DNA from 3 places in the Buttiauxella gaviniae genome. Region 1 is predicted to be linked to each of the others. Evidence: predicted binding sites of a transcription regulator. Region 1 holds the regulator's gene; each other region holds the start of a gene.
What was found. Region 1 encodes PurR, which represses purine synthesis genes. Its sites were predicted from a motif close to CANGCAAACGTTTGCNTG; they were not measured.
Positions count from the first base shown of each region.

Region 1 (6,195 bases):
TGATGCTGGGTGCGAGGCTTCAGACGCAGAGTCGGGATCATCAACACCAGCGTGATAGCAAACAGCGTGGCGAAAATCGCCTGCCAGTCAAAGTGGGTCAAAATCCAACTGCCGAGCAGCGGTGCCAGAGCGGGAGAAAGCCCGACCAGCGGCATAATGGTGGCAAAAATTCGGTTTGCACGATTCGCCGGATAGTAGTCCGTCACCAGCGCCTGCCAGCTTACCGCCGCAGAACACACGCCTACCGCCTGCACGAAACGTAATACCAGCAAAGCAGTTGCGTTTTCTACCCACAGCATGCCAATACACCCCACGGCGAACAAACTCAGGCCTGCCAGCAATACAGGCTTACGCCCGAAATGGTCTGACAGCGGCCCCCACATCAGTTGGGCAAAGGCAAAACCTGCCAGGAACAGGCTCAGACTGGCACTCACGGCGGAGGCGTCGGTCTGTAAATCTTGTTGGATAGCAGCAAAAGCAGGCAGATACATGTCTGTTGCGAGGAACCCCAACACACTTAATCCGGCCAGCCAGATAAGAAATCCTTTTGATGGTTGCATAATTTTCTCTTGAATTATCTTGCAGGTTAATTGCTGCGAGAGTGTACGGAGTGCAAATGTGCTTGTGAAACGCTAATATTTGTAGGTTGCATTCAAAAATTTTGTGAGCAGAAAAATGTGGTCTGAATATTCGCTGGAAGTGATAGATGCGGTGGCGCGCAACGGCAGCTTCAGTGGCGCTGCGCAGGAGTTACACCGCGTTCCGTCTGCCATTAGCTACACGGTACGGCAACTGGAGGAATGGCTGGCGGTTCCGCTGTTTGAACGTCGCCATCGGGATGTGGAATTAACGCCTGCGGGTCTGTTTTTTTTGAAAGAGGGCCGGTCTGTTATCAAAAAAATGATGACGACACGGCAGCAGTGCCAACAGATCGCTAATGGATGGCGCGGGCACCTCGCTATTGCGGTCGATAACATCGTTAAACCCGAGCGAACCCGGCAGTTGGTGCTGGATTTTTATCGCCATTTTCCGGACATCGAGCTGCGAATTTTCCAGGAAGTGTTTAACGGTGTGTGGGATGCGTTAGCTGACGGACGTGTTGAAGTGGCGATTGGCGCAACCCAGGCTATCCCCGTTGGGGGGCGTTATGCTTTCCGGGATATGGGATCCCTAAGCTGGCGTTGCGTGGTGGCATCGAATCATGCGCTTGCGAAGCTTGGCGGTACCCTAAGCGATGACGATCTCCGGGCCTGGCCTTCGCTGGTGCTGGAGGATACCTCCCGTTCACTACCAAAACGAATTACCTGGCTGCTGGATAACCAGCGTCGTGTAGTGGTGCCTGACTGGCAATCTGGTTCAGATTGTCTTAGCGCGGGGCTGTGTATCGGTATGGTGCCTTTGCATATCGCACGGCCGTGGCTGGCATCAGGGCAGTGGTGCGAGTTAACGCTTGATAATCCCTTCCCGGACGCCGCATGCTGCCTGACCTGGCGGCAAAATGATGCATCACCAGCCCTGGCCTGGCTACTGGATTATTTGGGGGACAGTGAGACGATGAATGCGGAGTGGTTGCAGGAGCCTGAGCCCGAGTAAACCCGGGCTCAACAAAACTTAACGGCGGTAATCGCGGAATGGGCCATCAGCTACTGAGCGGCGCTCAATCAGGCGCGGATGGACTTCAATGCTCTGGGATTCTTCGCGTTTGTTAACGATTCTATCCAGCAGCATGTTAAATGCCGTTTCACCCAGGGAATCTTTTGGCTGGTGAATCGTCGTCAGGGCGGGTGAGAAGAAGCGAGCATTACGCACGTTGTCATAGCCGATAATGGAAATATCCTGCGGGACGCGCAGCCCCATTTCATCGGCGGCACAAATTGCACCCATCGCCATAATATCCCCGCCGCAGAACACCGCGGTAGGGCGATGAGACTGACCGAGGATCTGCTGCATCGCGCGATAACCGGATTCCGGCTCAAAATCGCCCTGAACAATCCAGTTTTCCGGGATAGCGATACCAGCCTCTTGCAGCGCTTTCATAAAGCCAGCATGGCGACCGCCGCCGGTGTTGCGTTCCATCTGCCCGGGAATAGCGCCAATTTCACGATGACCGCGTTCGATCAAATAACGCCCGGCCAGATAACCGCCATGGAATGCGTTATCGACGACGGAGTCGGTAAAATCAGCGCGCGCTTCACCCCAGTCCATCACAACCATTGGGATATGACGGTACTCTTCGAGCATGGTCAGAAGTGATTCCGGGTACTCAGAGCACATCACCAGCAGGCCATCAACGCGCTTTTGCGCCATCATTGATAAGTAGGCACGCTGTTTTTCGAAGTTATTGTGTGCGTTACCCAGAATGAGGGTATAGCCTTTTTCAAAGCAGCTATTTTCAACGGCTTCGATGATTTCGGCGAAATAGGGCGCTTCGCTGGACGTGGCTAACAGGCCAATCGTTTTAGTGTGATTAACTTTCAGGCTACGCGCGACGGCGCTTGGCGAATAGTGCAGCTCTTTGATTGCAGCCCAAACCGCATTGCGCGTCTCTTCCGCTACAAAACGGGTTTTGTTAATCACATGTGATACGGTTGTAGTGGAAACGTTTGCGCGTTTCGCCACATCCTTGATTGTCGCCATTAAATTTCACTCCGGGCCATATCGTAAGCCCCTGATAACGAATGTGTTAAACGTTTGCGTACGCTATCTCCTGAGGCAACATCGTGGTTGCGGGTATGCCGGGATTGCGACATAAAACGGGAGGAGGGCGTTGAATTGACGGTACGCAATAAATTAGCGTGGGATTTTGGCCTATCCTGGCGAAAAGTGGAAGAGGGAAAATGGATATCCGGTTAAAACCAGGAGGATTTTTCTCTCCGATTGTGGGAAAATCCACCGACACACTGATTGTAAGGTAATAAAAGGAGTTTACTCATGAGCACCGACCTGAAATTTTCAATCACCACCACGGTTATCGTTCTGGCTTTGATTGTTTGTGGCGCGTTAACCGCCGTACTGCACTGATTAAAATGGGCCGCTTATCGCGGCCCATTTACTTATGGATTAAGCTGCAAGATTCTTCGCAACAAATTCCCAATTCACCAACGCCCAGAAATGCTCCAGGTATCCTGCGCGAGCATTGCGGTAGTCGATGTAATACGCATGTTCCCATACGTCTACAGTCAGCAGCGGTTTGGCCGCAGTGGTCAGCGGTGTGCCTGCGTTAGATGTAGAAACAATGGCTAACGAACCCTCTGCGTTTTTAACAAGCCAGGTCCAGCCTGCGCCAAAGTTCTTGATAGCGGCATCGGTAAACTGTTGCTTAAACTCAGCGAAGCTACCAAAAGATTGGTTGATAGCATCCAAAACAGCGCCCGTTGGTTCGCCGCCAGCATCAGGTGCCAGGCAGTTCCAGTAGAAGGTATGGTTCCACACCTGCGCTGCGTTGTTAAATACGCCGCCTTCAGAAGTGCGAACGATCTCTTCGAGTGTTTTGCCTTCAAACGCTGTGCCCTTAACCAGATTGTTCAGGTTAGTGACGTAGGTTTGATGGTGTTTGCCGTAGTGGTATTCCAGCGTTTCGGCAGAGATATGCGGGGCTAAAGCATCTTTTGCATATGGTAGTGCAGGTAGTTCGAACGACATTGCTGACTCCTTTCGAATTATTTTGGGATTTTATGAACACTAAACAACCACGCTTAGTGTGGATTTAGGGTAACAAATTGAAAGGATAAGCAAAAGAAGATCTCACCTGCCCAAAGTAGGGCAGGTGAGATTTGATGAAGGGAGATTAGCGAATGGTTTTTGGCGTCATGACGCGTTTGGCACCCACATAGTGGCGCTGCCAGTAATCTTCGCTCAATGAAGTGATTTGAATATCCCGGCCAGAACGCGGTGACTGAATAAATTTCCCGTTACCGACATAAACACCCACGTGATCCGCTGTGCCACGCCCCTGGGTGCGGAAGAACACCAGGTCGCCCGTTTCGAGTTCGCCACGGTCAACAGAAGAAGCATCACGCAGGTGATACATTTCATTGGCGGTACGTGGAATACGGAATTTCACTAAATCTTTATAAGCGTAATAGACCAGACCGCTGCAATCGAAACCGGTGCGCGGAGAGGTGCCGCCCCAGCGATACGGTTTGCCAATCTGGCCCATCAGTTTGTTCATGGCTGTTTTCTGTGCTTTTTGCACGCGGACTTTATGCGCCTGCGCAATCGTCGTCGGTTGTTCAGCTTTTACTTTCACACAACGCACTTTGTGGCCTTTACGCGGCTTGCTGCATTTTTCGGTGAAAGTAACAGGCTGGACTTTAGCAATCTGGGAGGTTTTTTTACGGTCGTTTTTTGCGAGGTTTTTGGTTTTATTGGTGCTGGAATTCTTAGCCGTTTTTGTTTTTACCGCAGCGGATTCTTTTTTCTTGCTGGATGTTTTTGCTGTGGTGCTGGCTTTCTTGGTTGAGGTGGTGGTTTTTTCTTTACTCTTACTGCTCTTTTCTGTGCTCTTCGCCGTGCTTTTTTTCACAACGTGCGCTTTCTGCGCAACCACGGGACGTGCGTGTTCAGACGCCTGCGTCAATGGTGTATAAGGCAAGGTAAATAGCAGAGCACAGAGCGTGATAGAAATTTTTGTTATCCGCGCCACTCGACAATCCCCTGGTTAAAATAAATGCACGATGAAAGCCATCATGCCCGTGTATGATTTTGCGAAACCCGCCGATTCTAATCTATTAGAAGCCATAAAGTTAATAACCTTTTGCTTATCGTTGTATTGTTTCGTTACCGGACGCAAATAAATTGACCAAACTAATCGTTTCACGGCTATTTATTGATCAGGGATAGGGTTATTTCCTGATTTGCAGCTACGCGAAAAGTGTTATTCTAGATACATGTTGTCCCTCCGTTGCGAACGTCAGAGAAACCCTGAAAAAAATGGTGTTTTCTGAAGAGGGTATCCATCGCTACAATGGCAGGCTACTGCCGAGACCAGGTTTGAGGAAGCAAGCAATGAGCACTATTGAAAAAATCCAACAACAAATCACTGAGAACCCAATCCTTCTGTATATGAAAGGTTCTCCGAAACTGCCAAGCTGTGGCTTCTCAGCCCAGGCTGTGCAGGCGCTGTCTGCCTGTGGCGAGCGTTTCGCATACGTTGATATTTTACAGAATCCAGACATCCGTGCTGAGCTGCCAAAATACGCTAACTGGCCGACTTTCCCGCAGCTATGGGTGGATGGTGAACTGGTTGGCGGCTGCGACATTATCATTGAGATGTATCAGCGCGGCGAATTGCAGACACTGATTAAAGAGACTGCGGCTAAGCACAAATCTGAAGAGCCAGGCGAAGAGTAATTTGTAGCTAAGCAACAAATGAAAAAGCGACTTTGATAGTCGCTTTTTTTATGCCTACGCTTCGGGTTCTACCGGGAGAGGCAGAGGCCAGCCGCCTAAACGTTTCCAGCGGTTGACGATTTCGCAAAACAGCAGGGCGGTTTGCTCGGTGTCATACAGCGCGGAGTGTGCCTGGCTGCTGTCAAACTTCATGCCTGCGGCAATACACGCCTTCGCCAGCACGGTTTGGCCTAACGCAAGCCCGCTCAGGGCTGCGGTATCAAATGTCACAAAAGGATGGAACGGGTTACGTTTTAACGAAGCACGTTCTGCCGCCGCCATCATAAAGCTGTGATCGAATGTGGCGTTGTGCGCCACCATAATCGCACGGTTACAACCGCTGTCTTTAATGCCTTTACGCACCATTTTGAAAATTGCATGTAGCGCATCATATTCGCTGACGGCACCACGCAACGGGTTATGCGGGTCGATACCATTAAAAGCCAGCGCTTCCGGCTCAAGTATAGCGCCTTCAAAAGGGTCGACGTGGAAATGCAGCGTTTCATCCGGCGATAACCAGCCGTCTTGATCCATCTTTAATGTGATGGCTGCGACTTCCAGTAAAGCATCGGTTTTAGCGTTAAACCCGGCGGTTTCAACGTCAATGACTACCGGATAAAAACCACGAAAACGGTCGCACAGGCTATGCAGTTGCGTGTTGTCAGACATCAGGATCTCTTAATACGGGGAAAAAGCAGCGCGCATTATGGCAAATTTTACGGAGGGAAGCTAACGGGTGCAGCGTGCACCCGTAAACTGGATATTAGTTACCCAAACCTTTACCGGCATCTTTACTTTCGATCA
Region 1 is NZ_JBFMVT010000002.1:4,053,528-4,059,722, forward strand. Features, by position in the region: gene punC (purine nucleoside transporter PunC) at 1-560, opposite strand, end outside; gene punR (DNA-binding transcriptional activator PunR) at 676-1,593, shown strand; gene purR (HTH-type transcriptional repressor PurR) at 1,612-2,637, opposite strand; gene AB1E22_RS19295 (YnhF family membrane protein) at 2,932-3,021, shown strand; gene sodB (superoxide dismutase [Fe]) at 3,061-3,642, opposite strand; gene AB1E22_RS19305 (C40 family peptidase) at 3,788-4,645, opposite strand; gene AB1E22_RS19310 (Grx4 family monothiol glutaredoxin) at 5,008-5,352, shown strand; gene rnt (ribonuclease T) at 5,407-6,060, opposite strand; gene gloA (lactoylglutathione lyase) at 6,155-6,195, opposite strand, start outside.

Region 2 (6,195 bases), 2.1 Mb from region 1:
GAAGGGCGCATTGTCGAATTACCGGCTGGCGCAACACCCGTCGATTTCGCGTATGCGGTGCATACTGACATCGGCCACGCTTGTGTTGGTGCCCGTGTCGACAGGCAGCCCTATCCGTTATCTCAGTCGCTTAGCAGCGGCCAGACTATCGAAATTATTACCGCACCAGGCGCTCGTCCGAATGCGGCCTGGCTAAATTTTGTCGTGAGTTCTAAAGCTCGCGCCAAAATTCGCCAGATGCTGAAAAACCTCAAGCGTGATGACTCCGTCAGCCTTGGTCGCCGTCTGCTTAATCATGCTTTAGGTGGCAGCCGTAAGTTAGCTGAAGTTCCGCCGGAAAGTATTCAACGTGAGCTTGAGCGCATGAAGCTCGCTACGCTTGATGATTTGCTGGCTGAAATCGGCCTGGGTAACGCCATGAGCGTGGTGGTCGCCAAAAATCTTCAGGGCGAATCGTCTGTAATTGCGCAAGCGAACACGCCAGCGCACAGCCATTTACCTATCAAAGGTGCAGATGGCGTACTGATTACTTTTGCTAAGTGTTGCCGTCCAATTCCAGGCGATCCGATTGTTGCGCATGTCAGCCCTGGTAAAGGTTTGGTTATCCATCACGAGTCCTGCCGTAATATTCGTGGCTACCAGAAAGAAGCCGAGAAGTTTATGGCGGTAGAGTGGGATAAAGAGACCGAGCAAGAATTTATCACTGAAATCAAAGTCGATATGTTCAACCATCAGGGTGCTCTGGCGAATCTGACGGCAGCTATCAACACCGCAGGCTCGAATATTCATAGCTTGAATACCGAAGAGAAAGATGGCCGCGTTTATAGCGCATTCATCCGTATGTCTGCCCGCGATCGTGTTCATCTGGCTAATATTATGCGCAAAATTCGCGTAATGCCGGATGTCATTAAAGTTACCCGCAACCGAAATTAGTGTTATGAATCCTCAACGTTATGCGCGTATTTGCGAGATGCTCACCAGACGTCAGCCTGATCTGACCGTCTGCATGGAGCAAGTCCATAAACCTCATAACGTCTCGGCGATTATTCGCACCGCAGATGCGGTCGGCGTACACGAAGTTCACGCCGTCTGGCCGGGCAGCCGTATGCGCACCATGGCCTCTTCCGCTGCGGGCAGTAATTCCTGGGTTGAAGTTAAAACGCATCGCAATATTAGTGATGCCGTGAGTCATCTAAAAAGTAGTGGGATGCAAATCCTTGCCACTAATCTTTCTGATAAAGCCGTCGATTTCCGCGAAATTGATTACACGCTTCCGACCTGTATTTTGATGGGCCAGGAAAAAACCGGTATTACTCAGGAAGCGTTAGCGCTTGCAGACCAGGACATCATTATTCCGATGATCGGGATGGTGCAATCGCTGAACGTTTCCGTGGCTTCAGCGCTCATTCTGTACGAAGCGCAGCGCCAGCGTCAGAATGCCGGTATGTATCAGCGCGAAAACAGCACCCTGCCAGAATCTGAACAACAGCGCTTGCTGTTTGAAGGTGGCTATCCAGTGCTGGCTCGCGTTTCCCGTCGTAAAGGTTTGCCCTACCCACATGTTAATCAGCTAGGTGAAATAGAAGCTGATGCCGCATGGTGGGCCACAATGCAATCTGCGGAGTAGTCAGATGAAAGGCCGTTTGCTGGACGCCATACCGTTAAGTACGCTTGCCGGAGTCGGTGCCAGTCAGAGCGGTAAACTGGCGAAAATTGGTCTGCACACCATTCAGGATCTCCTGCTCCACCTCCCGCTACGCTACGAAGACCGTACGCAACTTTACCCAATTAACGACCTGCTGCCGGGTATTTACGCCACGGTGGAAGGTGAAGTGCTGAACTGTAATATCAGTTTTGGCCGTCGCCGCATGATGACCTGCCAGATTTCTGATGGCACCGGCATTTTGACCATGCGTTTCTTCAACTTTAACGCGGCAATGAAGAACAGTCTGGCGAACGGGAAACGCGTGCTGGCCTACGGGGAAGCCAAACGCGGGGCTCACGGTGCAGAGATGATTCACCCGGAGTACCGCGTTCAGGGCGATCTCAGCACGCCTGAATTGCAGGAAACGCTGACTCCGGTTTACCCCACCACAGAAGGCATTCGCCAGGCGACGCTGCGCAAACTGACTGACCAGGCTCTGGAATTGCTGGATACTTGCGCTATCGCCGAACTGCTCCCCGCTGATTTGAGCAAAGGGATGATGAGCCTGCCGGAAGCTCTGCGCACGTTGCATCGCCCGCCGCCAACCATGCAGTTAGCCGATCTTGAAACTGGCAAACACCCTGCACAACAGCGTTTAATTCTTGAAGAACTGCTGGCACATAACCTAAGCATGCTGGCGTTGCGCGCAGGCGCTCAGCGTTATCACGCATTACCTTTGCGTAATCATGACGAATTAAAAAACCGCCTTTTAGCTGCACTACCGTTTAAACCAACCGCGGCCCAGGCGCGAGTCGTGGCGGAAATCGAACACGATATGGCTCTGGATGTTCCGATGATGCGTCTGGTGCAGGGTGATGTTGGGTCTGGTAAAACGCTGGTTGCCGCGCTCGCTGCGTTGCGGGCAATTGCGCATGGCAAACAAGTGGGCCTGATGGCGCCGACGGAATTGCTCGCCGAACAGCATGCCAATAATTTTCGCCAGTGGTTTGCACCGCTGGGTATTGAAGTGGGCTGGCTGGCCGGTAAGCAAAAAGGCAAAGCGCGCATTGCCCAACAGGAAGCGATCGCCAGCGGCCAGGTGTCGATGGTGGTGGGAACGCACGCGATTTTCCAGGAACAGGTGCAATTTTCTGAGCTGGCGCTGGTTATCATCGATGAGCAGCACCGTTTTGGTGTTCATCAGCGTCTGGCGTTATGGGAGAAAGGCCAAATTCAGGGCTTCCACCCGCATCAGTTAATCATGACCGCAACGCCAATTCCACGCACGCTGGCGATGACGGCCTATGCCGACCTGGACACCTCAACTATCGATGAACTTCCGCAGGGCCGCACGCCCGTTACTACCGTCGCTATTCCTGACACCCGCCGCAACGATATTATCGAGCGAGTGCGCAACGCCTGTAGCGATGAAGGCCGTCAGGCCTATTGGGTCTGTACTCTGATTGAAGAATCCGAACTTTTAGAAGCTCAGGCTGCAGAAGTGACATGGGATGAGCTTAAAGCCGTGCTGCCAAACCTTAGCGTCGGCCTGGTGCATGGCCGCATGAAGCCGCAAGAAAAACAGGCAGTCATGCAGGCGTTCAAAGAAGGGGCGATTCATCTGCTGGTTGCGACAACGGTTATTGAAGTTGGCGTTGATGTGCCGAATGCCAGCCTGATGATTATCGAAAACCCTGAGCGCCTTGGGCTTGCGCAACTCCACCAGCTTCGAGGCCGAGTGGGCCGTGGCGCGGTCGCATCCCACTGCGTGTTGCTTTATAAGTCACCGCTATCGAAAACGGCACAGCTACGTTTGCAGGTATTGCGTGATAGCAACGACGGCTTTGTGATTGCGCAAAAGGATTTGGAAATTCGTGGGCCAGGGGAATTACTCGGCACGCGCCAAACGGGCAATGCCGAGTTTAAAGTGGCAGATTTACTGCGTGACCAGGCAATGATCCCGGAAGTACAGCGCCTTGCGCGCCATATCCATGAACGCTACCCGGAACAGGCAATAGCGCTCATCGAACGCTGGATGCCTGAAACGGAACGCTACTCAAACGCCTGATTGCTTAGCCAAATATTGGCAGCATCAGGTAGAGCTTAATCACCAGCGCATTGACGATATCAATAAAGAATGCGCCGACCATCGGCACCACCAGAAACGCCATGTGAGACGGCCCAAAACGCTCGGTAATCGCCTGCATATTGGCGATTGCCGTTGGTGTTGCCCCTAAACCAAAACCACAGTGCCCCGCAGCAAGCACCGCCGCATCGTAGTTTTTCCCCATCAGGCGATAGGTCACAAAGATTGCATACAGCGCCATAAAGATAGTTTGTACCGTCAAAATGGCGAGCATTGGCAACGCAAGAGAAGCCAGTTCCCACAGTTTCAGGCTCATCAGCGCCATAGCAAGAAACAGCGATAAACACACGTTCCCCAGAACCGAAACCGCACGTTCAAAGACGCGATAGAAACCCAGAAGCGCAAGCGCATTACTAAGAATGACCCCAACAAAAAGCACGCAAACAAAAGTTGGCAACTCGAACGCGGTTCCCTGAATGAAATGCGCCGCAAATTTACCGACGGTAAGACAAATAGCAATCATCGCGATGGTTTCAATCATCACCATCGAGGTGATCACGCGCCCTACCGCGGGTTTTTCGAAAGCGGTTGGGTCAATGCTGTCTTCTTGAGTGCCGTTCGGCGTGGATGAATGCTTAACCAGATAACGTGCGACCGGCCCGCCAATCAAGCCCCCCAATACCAGGCCAAACGTTGCGCAAGCCATTGCCACTTCGGTTGCATTCTGGAAACCATAGCGCTCGGTAAACAGCTTACTCCAGGCCGCGCCGGTGCCATGCCCGCCAGACAACGTAATTGAACCCGCCAGTAAACCCATTAACGGATCAAGGCCCAGCAGGCTAGCCATTCCAATACCAATGGCGTTTTGCATAATCAAAAGGCCAACCACAACAATCAGGAAAATACCGACGACTTTGCCGCCCGCACGCAGGCTGGCAAGGTTAGCGTTCAGACCGATAGTGGCGAAGAATGCAAGCATCAAAGGATCTTTGAGGCTCATATCAAATTCAAATTCCCAGCCAAGGCTCTTTTTAAGCACTAACAGCGCAAGGGCTATCAACAGGCCACCAGCGACCGGTTCAGGGATAGTGTATTTTTTTAACAGCGGTAGGGTGTGGACCATTTTTCGGCCCAGTAACAACACGAGAGTGGCGGCAACAAGGGTAGAAAGAGTATCAAGATAAAACATAGAAGTGCTCCTGTTTGCGCATATTCTCACAGACGCTTTTTAATTATCCTTCACTGGAATTTCAGGTTTTAGAAAACTCAGCAGCCGGATTTTAACCAAAAAGCAGCCGAAAGTTATATAAAAAGCTCGCTATATATACTTTTTATCTTAGGAAACATCACAAGCAAACGTTTGCTTTTGCTCTTTACTCCGCTAAAATCAGCGTTTTTTCGCAGGGGATAATTTCTGATGTCTGTTAATGCTGTTGAGTCTGAAGGTGCGCAACCGATTGCTCAGCCCCGTTCCAGTGAATTGATTTACCGCCTTGAGGATAGACCTCCTCTCCCACAAACTCTTTTTGCTGCCGGGCAGCACTTATTAGCGATGTTTGTTGCGGTGATCACGCCTGCTATGTTGATTTGCCAGGCTCTGGGACTTCCGGCTGAAGATACCCAACACATTATCAGTATGTCGCTGTTCGCCTCGGGCGTAGCATCGATAATCCAGATTAAAGCCTGGGGACCAGTAGGTTCCGGGCTTCTGTCGATTCAGGGCACCAGCTTTAACTTTGTGTCGCCGTTGATTATGGGCGGCATGGCACTGAAAAATGGCGGAGCCGATGTTCCGACCATGATGGCAGCGCTGTTTGGTACCTTAATGCTCGCAAGCTGCACTGAAATGCTGTTATCCCGCTTCTTGCATCTGGCGCGTCGTATTATCACGCCGCTGGTTTCCGGCGTAGTGGTCATGATTATCGGGCTTTCTCTGATTCAGGTTGGTCTGACATCTATTGGCGGTGGTTATGCCGCCATGAACGATCACACATTTGGCGCACCGAAAAACCTGTTGTTAGCAGGTGCGGTGTTGCTGGTGATTATTCTGCTTAACCGCCAGCGTAACGCTTACCTACGCGTCGCTTCCCTGGTTATCGCCATGGCCGTAGGTTATGGGTTAGCCTGGGCGATGGGCATGTTGCCGGAGACCGTGCCATCAACAAATACTGACCTGATAATGGTGCCTACGCCGCTGTACTACGGTTTGGGCATTGACTGGAATCTGCTTATCCCGCTGATGCTGGTCTTTATGGTGACCTCTCTGGAAACCATCGGCGATATTACTGCGACGTCTGACGTTTCCGAGCAGCCCGTATCCGGCCCGCTTTATATGAAGCGCCTCAAAGGCGGTGTGCTGGCTAACGGCCTGAACTCTTGTGTCTCCGCCGTGTTTAACACATTCCCTAACTCTTGCTTTGGCCAGAACAACGGGGTGATTCAGCTCACCGGCGTTGCCAGCCGT
Region 2 is NZ_JBFMVT010000002.1:1,937,154-1,943,348, reverse strand. Features, by position in the region: gene spoT (bifunctional GTP diphosphokinase/guanosine-3',5'-bis pyrophosphate 3'-pyrophosphohydrolase) at 1-933, shown strand, start outside; gene trmH (tRNA (guanosine(18)-2'-O)-methyltransferase TrmH) at 938-1,627, shown strand; gene recG (ATP-dependent DNA helicase RecG) at 1,632-3,713, shown strand; gene gltS (sodium/glutamate symporter) at 3,718-4,920, opposite strand; gene AB1E22_RS09655 (nucleobase:cation symporter-2 family protein) at 5,149-6,195, shown strand, end outside.
Region 2: the regulator PurR is predicted to act here: its motif matches at 5,081-5,098, upstream of AB1E22_RS09655 (nucleobase:cation symporter-2 family protein).

Region 3 (6,195 bases), 3.3 Mb from region 1:
TGGCTATCGTTAAGCGTTAAATGCTTTTCTTCAGTCGCTTCGCCAATAACGGCGTACGGCGCACGTTCGCGGCGGCAGAGTTCATCGAACAACGGCAACTGGTCTGGCGCAACCGCCAGAACATACCGTTCCTGAGATTCGTTACACCACACTTCCAGCGGGCTCATGCCCGGCTCATCGTTGAGAATATCGCGCAGCTCGAAACGCCCGCCGCGGCCACCGTCGCTCACCAGCTCCGGCATGGCGTTGGAAAGACCACCCGCGCCCACATCGTGAATAAACAGGATTGGGTTGGCATCGCCCAACTGCCAGCAGCGGTCGATAACTTCCTGGCAGCGGCGCTCCATTTCTGGGTTGTCGCGCTGAACGGAAGCAAAATCGAGATCCGCATCGGATTGACCGGAGGTCATAGAAGAAGCCGCTCCGCCGCCCAAACCGATGTTCATGGACGGGCCGCCGAGCACGATCAGTTTCGCGCCGACGGTGATTTCACCTTTCTGAACGTGGTCAGCACGGATGTTACCGATGCCGCCCGCCAGCATAATAGGCTTGTGGTAGCCGCGCAGTTCAACGCCGTTGTGGCTGTTAACTTGCTCTTCGTAGGTACGGAAGTAGCCGGTCAGCGCCGGGCGACCAAATTCGTTGTTAAATGCCGCACCGCCCAGAGGGCCGTCAGTCATGATATCCAGCGCGGTGACGATGCGATCCGGCTTACCGAAATCTTCTTCCCACGGCTGTTCAAAGCCTGGGATACGTAAGTTTGAAACGGAGAAACCGACCAGACCCGCCTTAGGTTTTGCACCACGGCCTGTTGCGCCTTCGTCACGGATTTCGCCGCCGGAACCGGTCGCTGCACCCGGCCACGGAGAGATTGCCGTTGGGTGGTTGTGCGTTTCGACTTTCATCAGGATATGCGCATCTTCCTGGTGGTAGTCATAGCGGCCAGCCTCGTGATCGGCGAAGAAGCGCCCCACCGTGGAACCTTCCATCACGGCGGCGTTATCTTTATAAGCTGATAACACGTAATCCGGGGTTTTCTCGAAGGTGTTCTTAATCATTTTGAACAGCGATTTTGGCTGCTCTACGCCGTCAATAATCCAGTCGGCATTAAAAATTTTGTGGCGGCAATGTTCGGAGTTTGCCTGCGCGAACATATACAGCTCGATGTCGTTCGGATTGCGCCCCAGTTTGGTGAACGCATCCTGCAAATAATCGATTTCATCTTCTGCCAGAGCCAGGCCCAGGCGAATGTTCGCCTCAACCAGGGCTTCGCGCCCTTGCGAGAGCAGGTCAACGCTTTGCACCGGCGCAGGCGTGTGATGAGAGAACAATTGCTGGGCGTCCTCAAGCGAGTCAAAAACGCTTTCCATCATGCGGTCATGCAGCAATGCGGCGACTTGCAGGCGCTGTTCATCCGTCAATTGGCTGGCAGTAACGTAATACGCCACACCGCGCTCAAGGCGCTTAATTTTGGCTAAATCGCAGTTGTGGGCAATGTCGGTAGCTTTTGAGGACCAGGGTGAGATGGTACCAGGACGCGGCGTAACCAGAATCAGGTGGCCGGTCGGGGCGTGGTCAGCAAGGGTTGGACCATATTTCAGCAACCTTTGCAGACGGGCGTGCTCATCAGAGTCGAGCTGCGCGTCGAGATCGGCAAAGTGAATATACTCGGCATAAATGTCGCTGACCGGAAGGTTGGCGTCATTAAAGCGGGCCAGTAATTTGTTAATACGAAATGCCGATAAAGCGGGCGAACCACGCAGAATTTCCATCATCAAAGATCTCTCGTCTTCGAAACGCCAGGGGGACGTTTCAGTGGGCGCAAGGGGAAAACGGGCGCCATTATAGTTAATCCGCCGCCGTGACGAAACCGTTTGCGTATAAATAAACGGATTAGTTTTCATTGATGAAGATTTCGCCAGAAATGTTGAATAAGTTGCACAGTGGCGTTTTGTTAAGCAAAATGCGCCACTCTATTTAACCGTTTCTCCTTTTTTGAAGCCTGTTGTTAGCGAAACCCCGACGCATCTACGCAGATTAACCATTTGAAAAGATTTAAGATTAATTATCTGCTCATCGGTGCCGTAACCGTGTTGCTGGCAGTGGCGCTATGGCCCTCCATTCCCTGGTTCGGCAAGGCCGAAAACCGCATCGCCGCCATTCAAGCGCGGGGAGTTTTGCGCGTCAGTACTATTGAATCCCCTTTAACGTGGAAGCTTTATCAAGGCAAAGAAATTGGCCTGGATTACGAGTTAGCGGAGCAGTTTGCCCGTTACCTTGGTGTGAGGCTTGCTATCACTGTGCGCCCAAATATCAAAGAGCTGTTTGATGATATTGATAATGACGATGCCGACCTGATTGCGGCAGGCCTGGTCTACAATACGCAGCGCAGCCAGCAATACCAGGCGGGGCCGGCCTATTATTCCGTCTCTCAACAGATGGTTTATCGCATCGGCAGCCCGCGGCCTAAAACGCTGGCAGGAGTAAAAGAAAATCAGTTGGTGCTCTCGCCTGGTGTCACCTCGCTCAATGCGTTGAAGAATCTTAAAGAACAAAAATTCCCGGATTTAAGCTGGCAAATCGATGAAGAGCACAGCAGCACTGAGTTGATGCAGCAGGTGGTGGACGGGAAAATAGCCTTTACTATTGCGGACTCCGTGGCGATCAGCACCTTCCAGCGCGTGCACCCGCAGTTAGCCGTCGCCCTCGATGTGACTGACGAACAGCCGGTGACATGGTTTAGCGCGTTAGACGGCGACGATAGCCTTTCCGCCGCCCTGCTCGACTTTTACAACCGTCTTAATAGCGACGGTACTTTTGCCCGCCTGGAAGAAAAGTATCTCGGCCACGTCGGGGATTTTGATTATGTCGATACGCGCACGTTCCTTAACGCGGTGGATACCGTGCTGCCAGAGCTTCAGCCGCTGTTTGAGAAATATGCCACCGAGATAGACTGGCGTTTACTGGCGGCTATTTCGTATCAGGAATCACACTGGGATAACCAGGCAACGTCGCCAACGGGCGTTCGCGGGCTGATGATGCTCACCAAAAATACCGCGCAAAGTCTTGGGGTGACCGACCGCTTAGATGCGGAGCAAAGCATTGAAGGCGGGAGTCGTTATCTGAAAGATATGATGGCAAAAGTGCCGGAGAGCGTACCTGAAGAAGAGCGGATTTGGTTTGCACTGATCGCCTACAACATGGGATACGCCCATATGCTGGATGCCCGTCAGTTGACGGCGAAGTTAAAGGGCAACCCGGATAGTTGGGCCGACGTTAAAACCCGTCTGCCGCTCCTGAGCCAAAAACAGTATTACAGCAAAACCACTTACGGCTACGCCCGCGGCCATGAGGCGTATGCGTATGTGGAGAACATCCGTAAGTATCACCTGAGTCTGGCGGGCTATTTACTCGAAAAAGAGAAGATGGCAGCCCAGGAGGAAAAATATGCAGAGGCGTACCCGGTAGTCGCTCCTGTAGAACTCACTACTCCGCGTTACGGGCCTTTTCCTTTAGGGCCTTTTTCTCAAGACGGCGGGCTCGAAAGAAATCACTCAGCATTGCCGAGCACTCTTCTGCCAGTACGCCCTCAGTCACATTAACCTGGTGATTCATACCAGGGTGCCCGAGCACATCCATTAACGAGCCGATAGCGCCCGTTTTGGCATCGCGCGCGCCAAAGACCAGATTGCCAATACGGCTGTGCACCATCGCCCCCGCGCACATGACGCAAGGTTCGAGGGTGACATAAAGCGTGGTGTCCAGTAGACGGTAGTTTTGCAGCACCATTCCACCCTGGCGCAGCGCCATAATTTCCGCATGAGCCGTGGGATCGTGTCGTCCAATCGGGCGGTTCCAGCCTTCGCCAATCACCTGATTGTTATGCACCAGGACCGCACCAACCGGAACTTCACCTTCTTCCCATGCTCTACGTGCGAGGGTTAATGCATGGCGCATCCAGTATTCGTGGGTAAATTCGCTCTCTGACAAGGGGCTCTCCGGGGCAAGATTAGGGCGGCGCATTATACACACCCCCGTCTCTTATGCGAAATGGCACTATTCAAGCTGCTGTAACTGCCCCTGCGGGGTAACACGCCAGCGATGCTGGCAGAAATAGAGCAATGGGTTGTCCTGATTACTGTCGCTGTATCCGCTATAAAGCTGCAACGGGGTGCCGATTTGCTGTTCCAGTTGAGAGACTTTTTCATGCCCAAGGCAGCGCATGGTGAGCACCCATCCACCATGTGAACGCTTGATTTGACTGGCGATAAGTTTAACTTTCGGCAACCACGGCGTGTCGAAATAGACTTGTTGAACGAGCGGTTGCGGGGAACCGGTGATAAGCCAGACATCGGCATCTGAACTGGTCAGGTAATCGGTCAGGCGTTGCTGTACCACAGGAAAAGCGGTGACTTGCCCGCGGAACCACGCGACGAAGTTCGCTTCAAGCTGCTTGAGGCGCACTTCGCTGTGACCAAAGGTCGCCCCCCACAACAACACGCTCATTGGCCAGCGAGCGGCGCGCCCTTTAATCAGCAACACGCCACCTATCACCGGCAAAAGCGGAATGACAAGTAACAGATTGAGGGGTTGATGGCGCAGCAGGTAGCGCAAGAAGCTGCCAAACATATCCTGCTGATGCAACGTACCATCCAAATCGAAAAATACTACCCGACGCTCACTCTGAGTTGTCAAACGTTACTCCTCTGGATCGTTAAAGCCCATAAACCACGTAAATAAGAATCCGGCGATGACCGCTATCAGAAAGCCTAACAGATAGAGCATCACTTTTCCGGTAACAATGGTTAATGCCAGCGGTAAACCTGAAATTCCAAAGGTAATTACCGTTGCCACTTTCCAGTAACTGATTAACGCCCCGCCAACGGCACCACCTAAACAGGCACCGATAAACGGCTTACCGAGCGGGAGTGTCACCCCAAAAATCAGCGGTTCGCCAATGCCTAAGAGCCCAACAGGTAACGCGCCTTTAATCAGCTTTTTCAGGCGTTGATTACGCGTTTTCAGCAATACCGCAAGCGCAGCACCCACTTGCCCAACGCCCGCCATCGCCAGTATTGGCAGCAAAGCATTCTGACCGTGAGTCTGAATTAGCTCGACGTGAATCGGTACCAAACCCTGATGCAAACCTGACAGCACCAACGGCAGGAATGCACCGGAGAGCACCGCCCCCACCACCAGCCCACCTTTATCAATAGCTAACGTTGCGCCGTGGGCAATCGCATCCGAAATCAGGCCACCCAATGGCTGCAAGGCAACAATCGCAATCGATGCGGTAATTAATGTCGTCAGCAGCGGGTTGAGAATCAGCTCAATGGAGCCCGGCAGCAAACGGCGTAAGCGTTTTTCAATCCAGCACATCAATGCGACAACCAGCAGAACGGCAATCACCCCACCCCGTCCGGGCTGGAGGTTTTCACCAAACAGGTGGATTTGCGCCAACTGCGGGCTGGAGAGAATCCCCGCCATCACGCCGCCCATTGCCATCGAGCCACCAAATACTTTAGCGGCATTAACGCCCACCAGAATATTCATAATAGCAAACACCGCGCTGCCGAAGATGGCGAGCAGGCCGAGAATGTTCGGGTATTGCGTAGCAAGGTCGCCAACAATGTCGGGGCGTTTGAGAATATTGATAATGCCGGTAATCAACCCGGATGCGATAAAAGCCGGAATCAATGGAATAAAGACGTTCGCCAGTTTACGCAGCGCTTCGCTCATCGGCGCCTGATAACGCGCCTTCGCCTGAGCTTTGTTCTGCGCAATATCATCTGCGCTGGAGATTGTCTGGCCGCCACTTTGCAACAGCTCGCGCATCGCATCAACCACCTGCGCGGCACGCCCCGGCCCGACAATCAGTTGATGTTGCGAACCTTGCTTCACGTAGCCGCTCACGCCCGGCAGTTTTTTCAGGCGAGCAATATCAAGCAGGCTATCGTCCTTCAGTTCAACCCGCACACGTGTCATGCAGTTTTCAAGACGGATGATATTTTCCTGCCCGCCGATTCCAGGCAAAATTTCACGGGCCAAAGTCGCTGTATTATCCATGATTCAGTGCCTGTTTTAGTCGTTCAATGCGGAACGTAAATACCCACTGCGGTTTGCCAGACGCGCGTAAGCAGTCTGGGCATCAACACCGGTGAGAATCATCAAAATGGCGGGTTTCACTTCATAATC
Region 3 is NZ_JBFMVT010000002.1:761,989-768,183, forward strand. Features, by position in the region: gene purL (phosphoribosylformylglycinamidine synthase) at 1-1,775, opposite strand, end outside; gene mltF (membrane-bound lytic murein transglycosylase MltF) at 2,046-3,602, shown strand; gene tadA (tRNA adenosine(34) deaminase TadA) at 3,487-4,023, opposite strand; gene yfhb (phosphatidylglycerophosphatase C) at 4,057-4,695, opposite strand; gene AB1E22_RS04255 (PTS transporter subunit EIIC) at 4,699-6,066, opposite strand; gene murQ (N-acetylmuramic acid 6-phosphate etherase) at 6,082-6,195, opposite strand, start outside.
Region 3: the regulator PurR is predicted to act here: its motif matches at 1,864-1,881, upstream of purL (phosphoribosylformylglycinamidine synthase).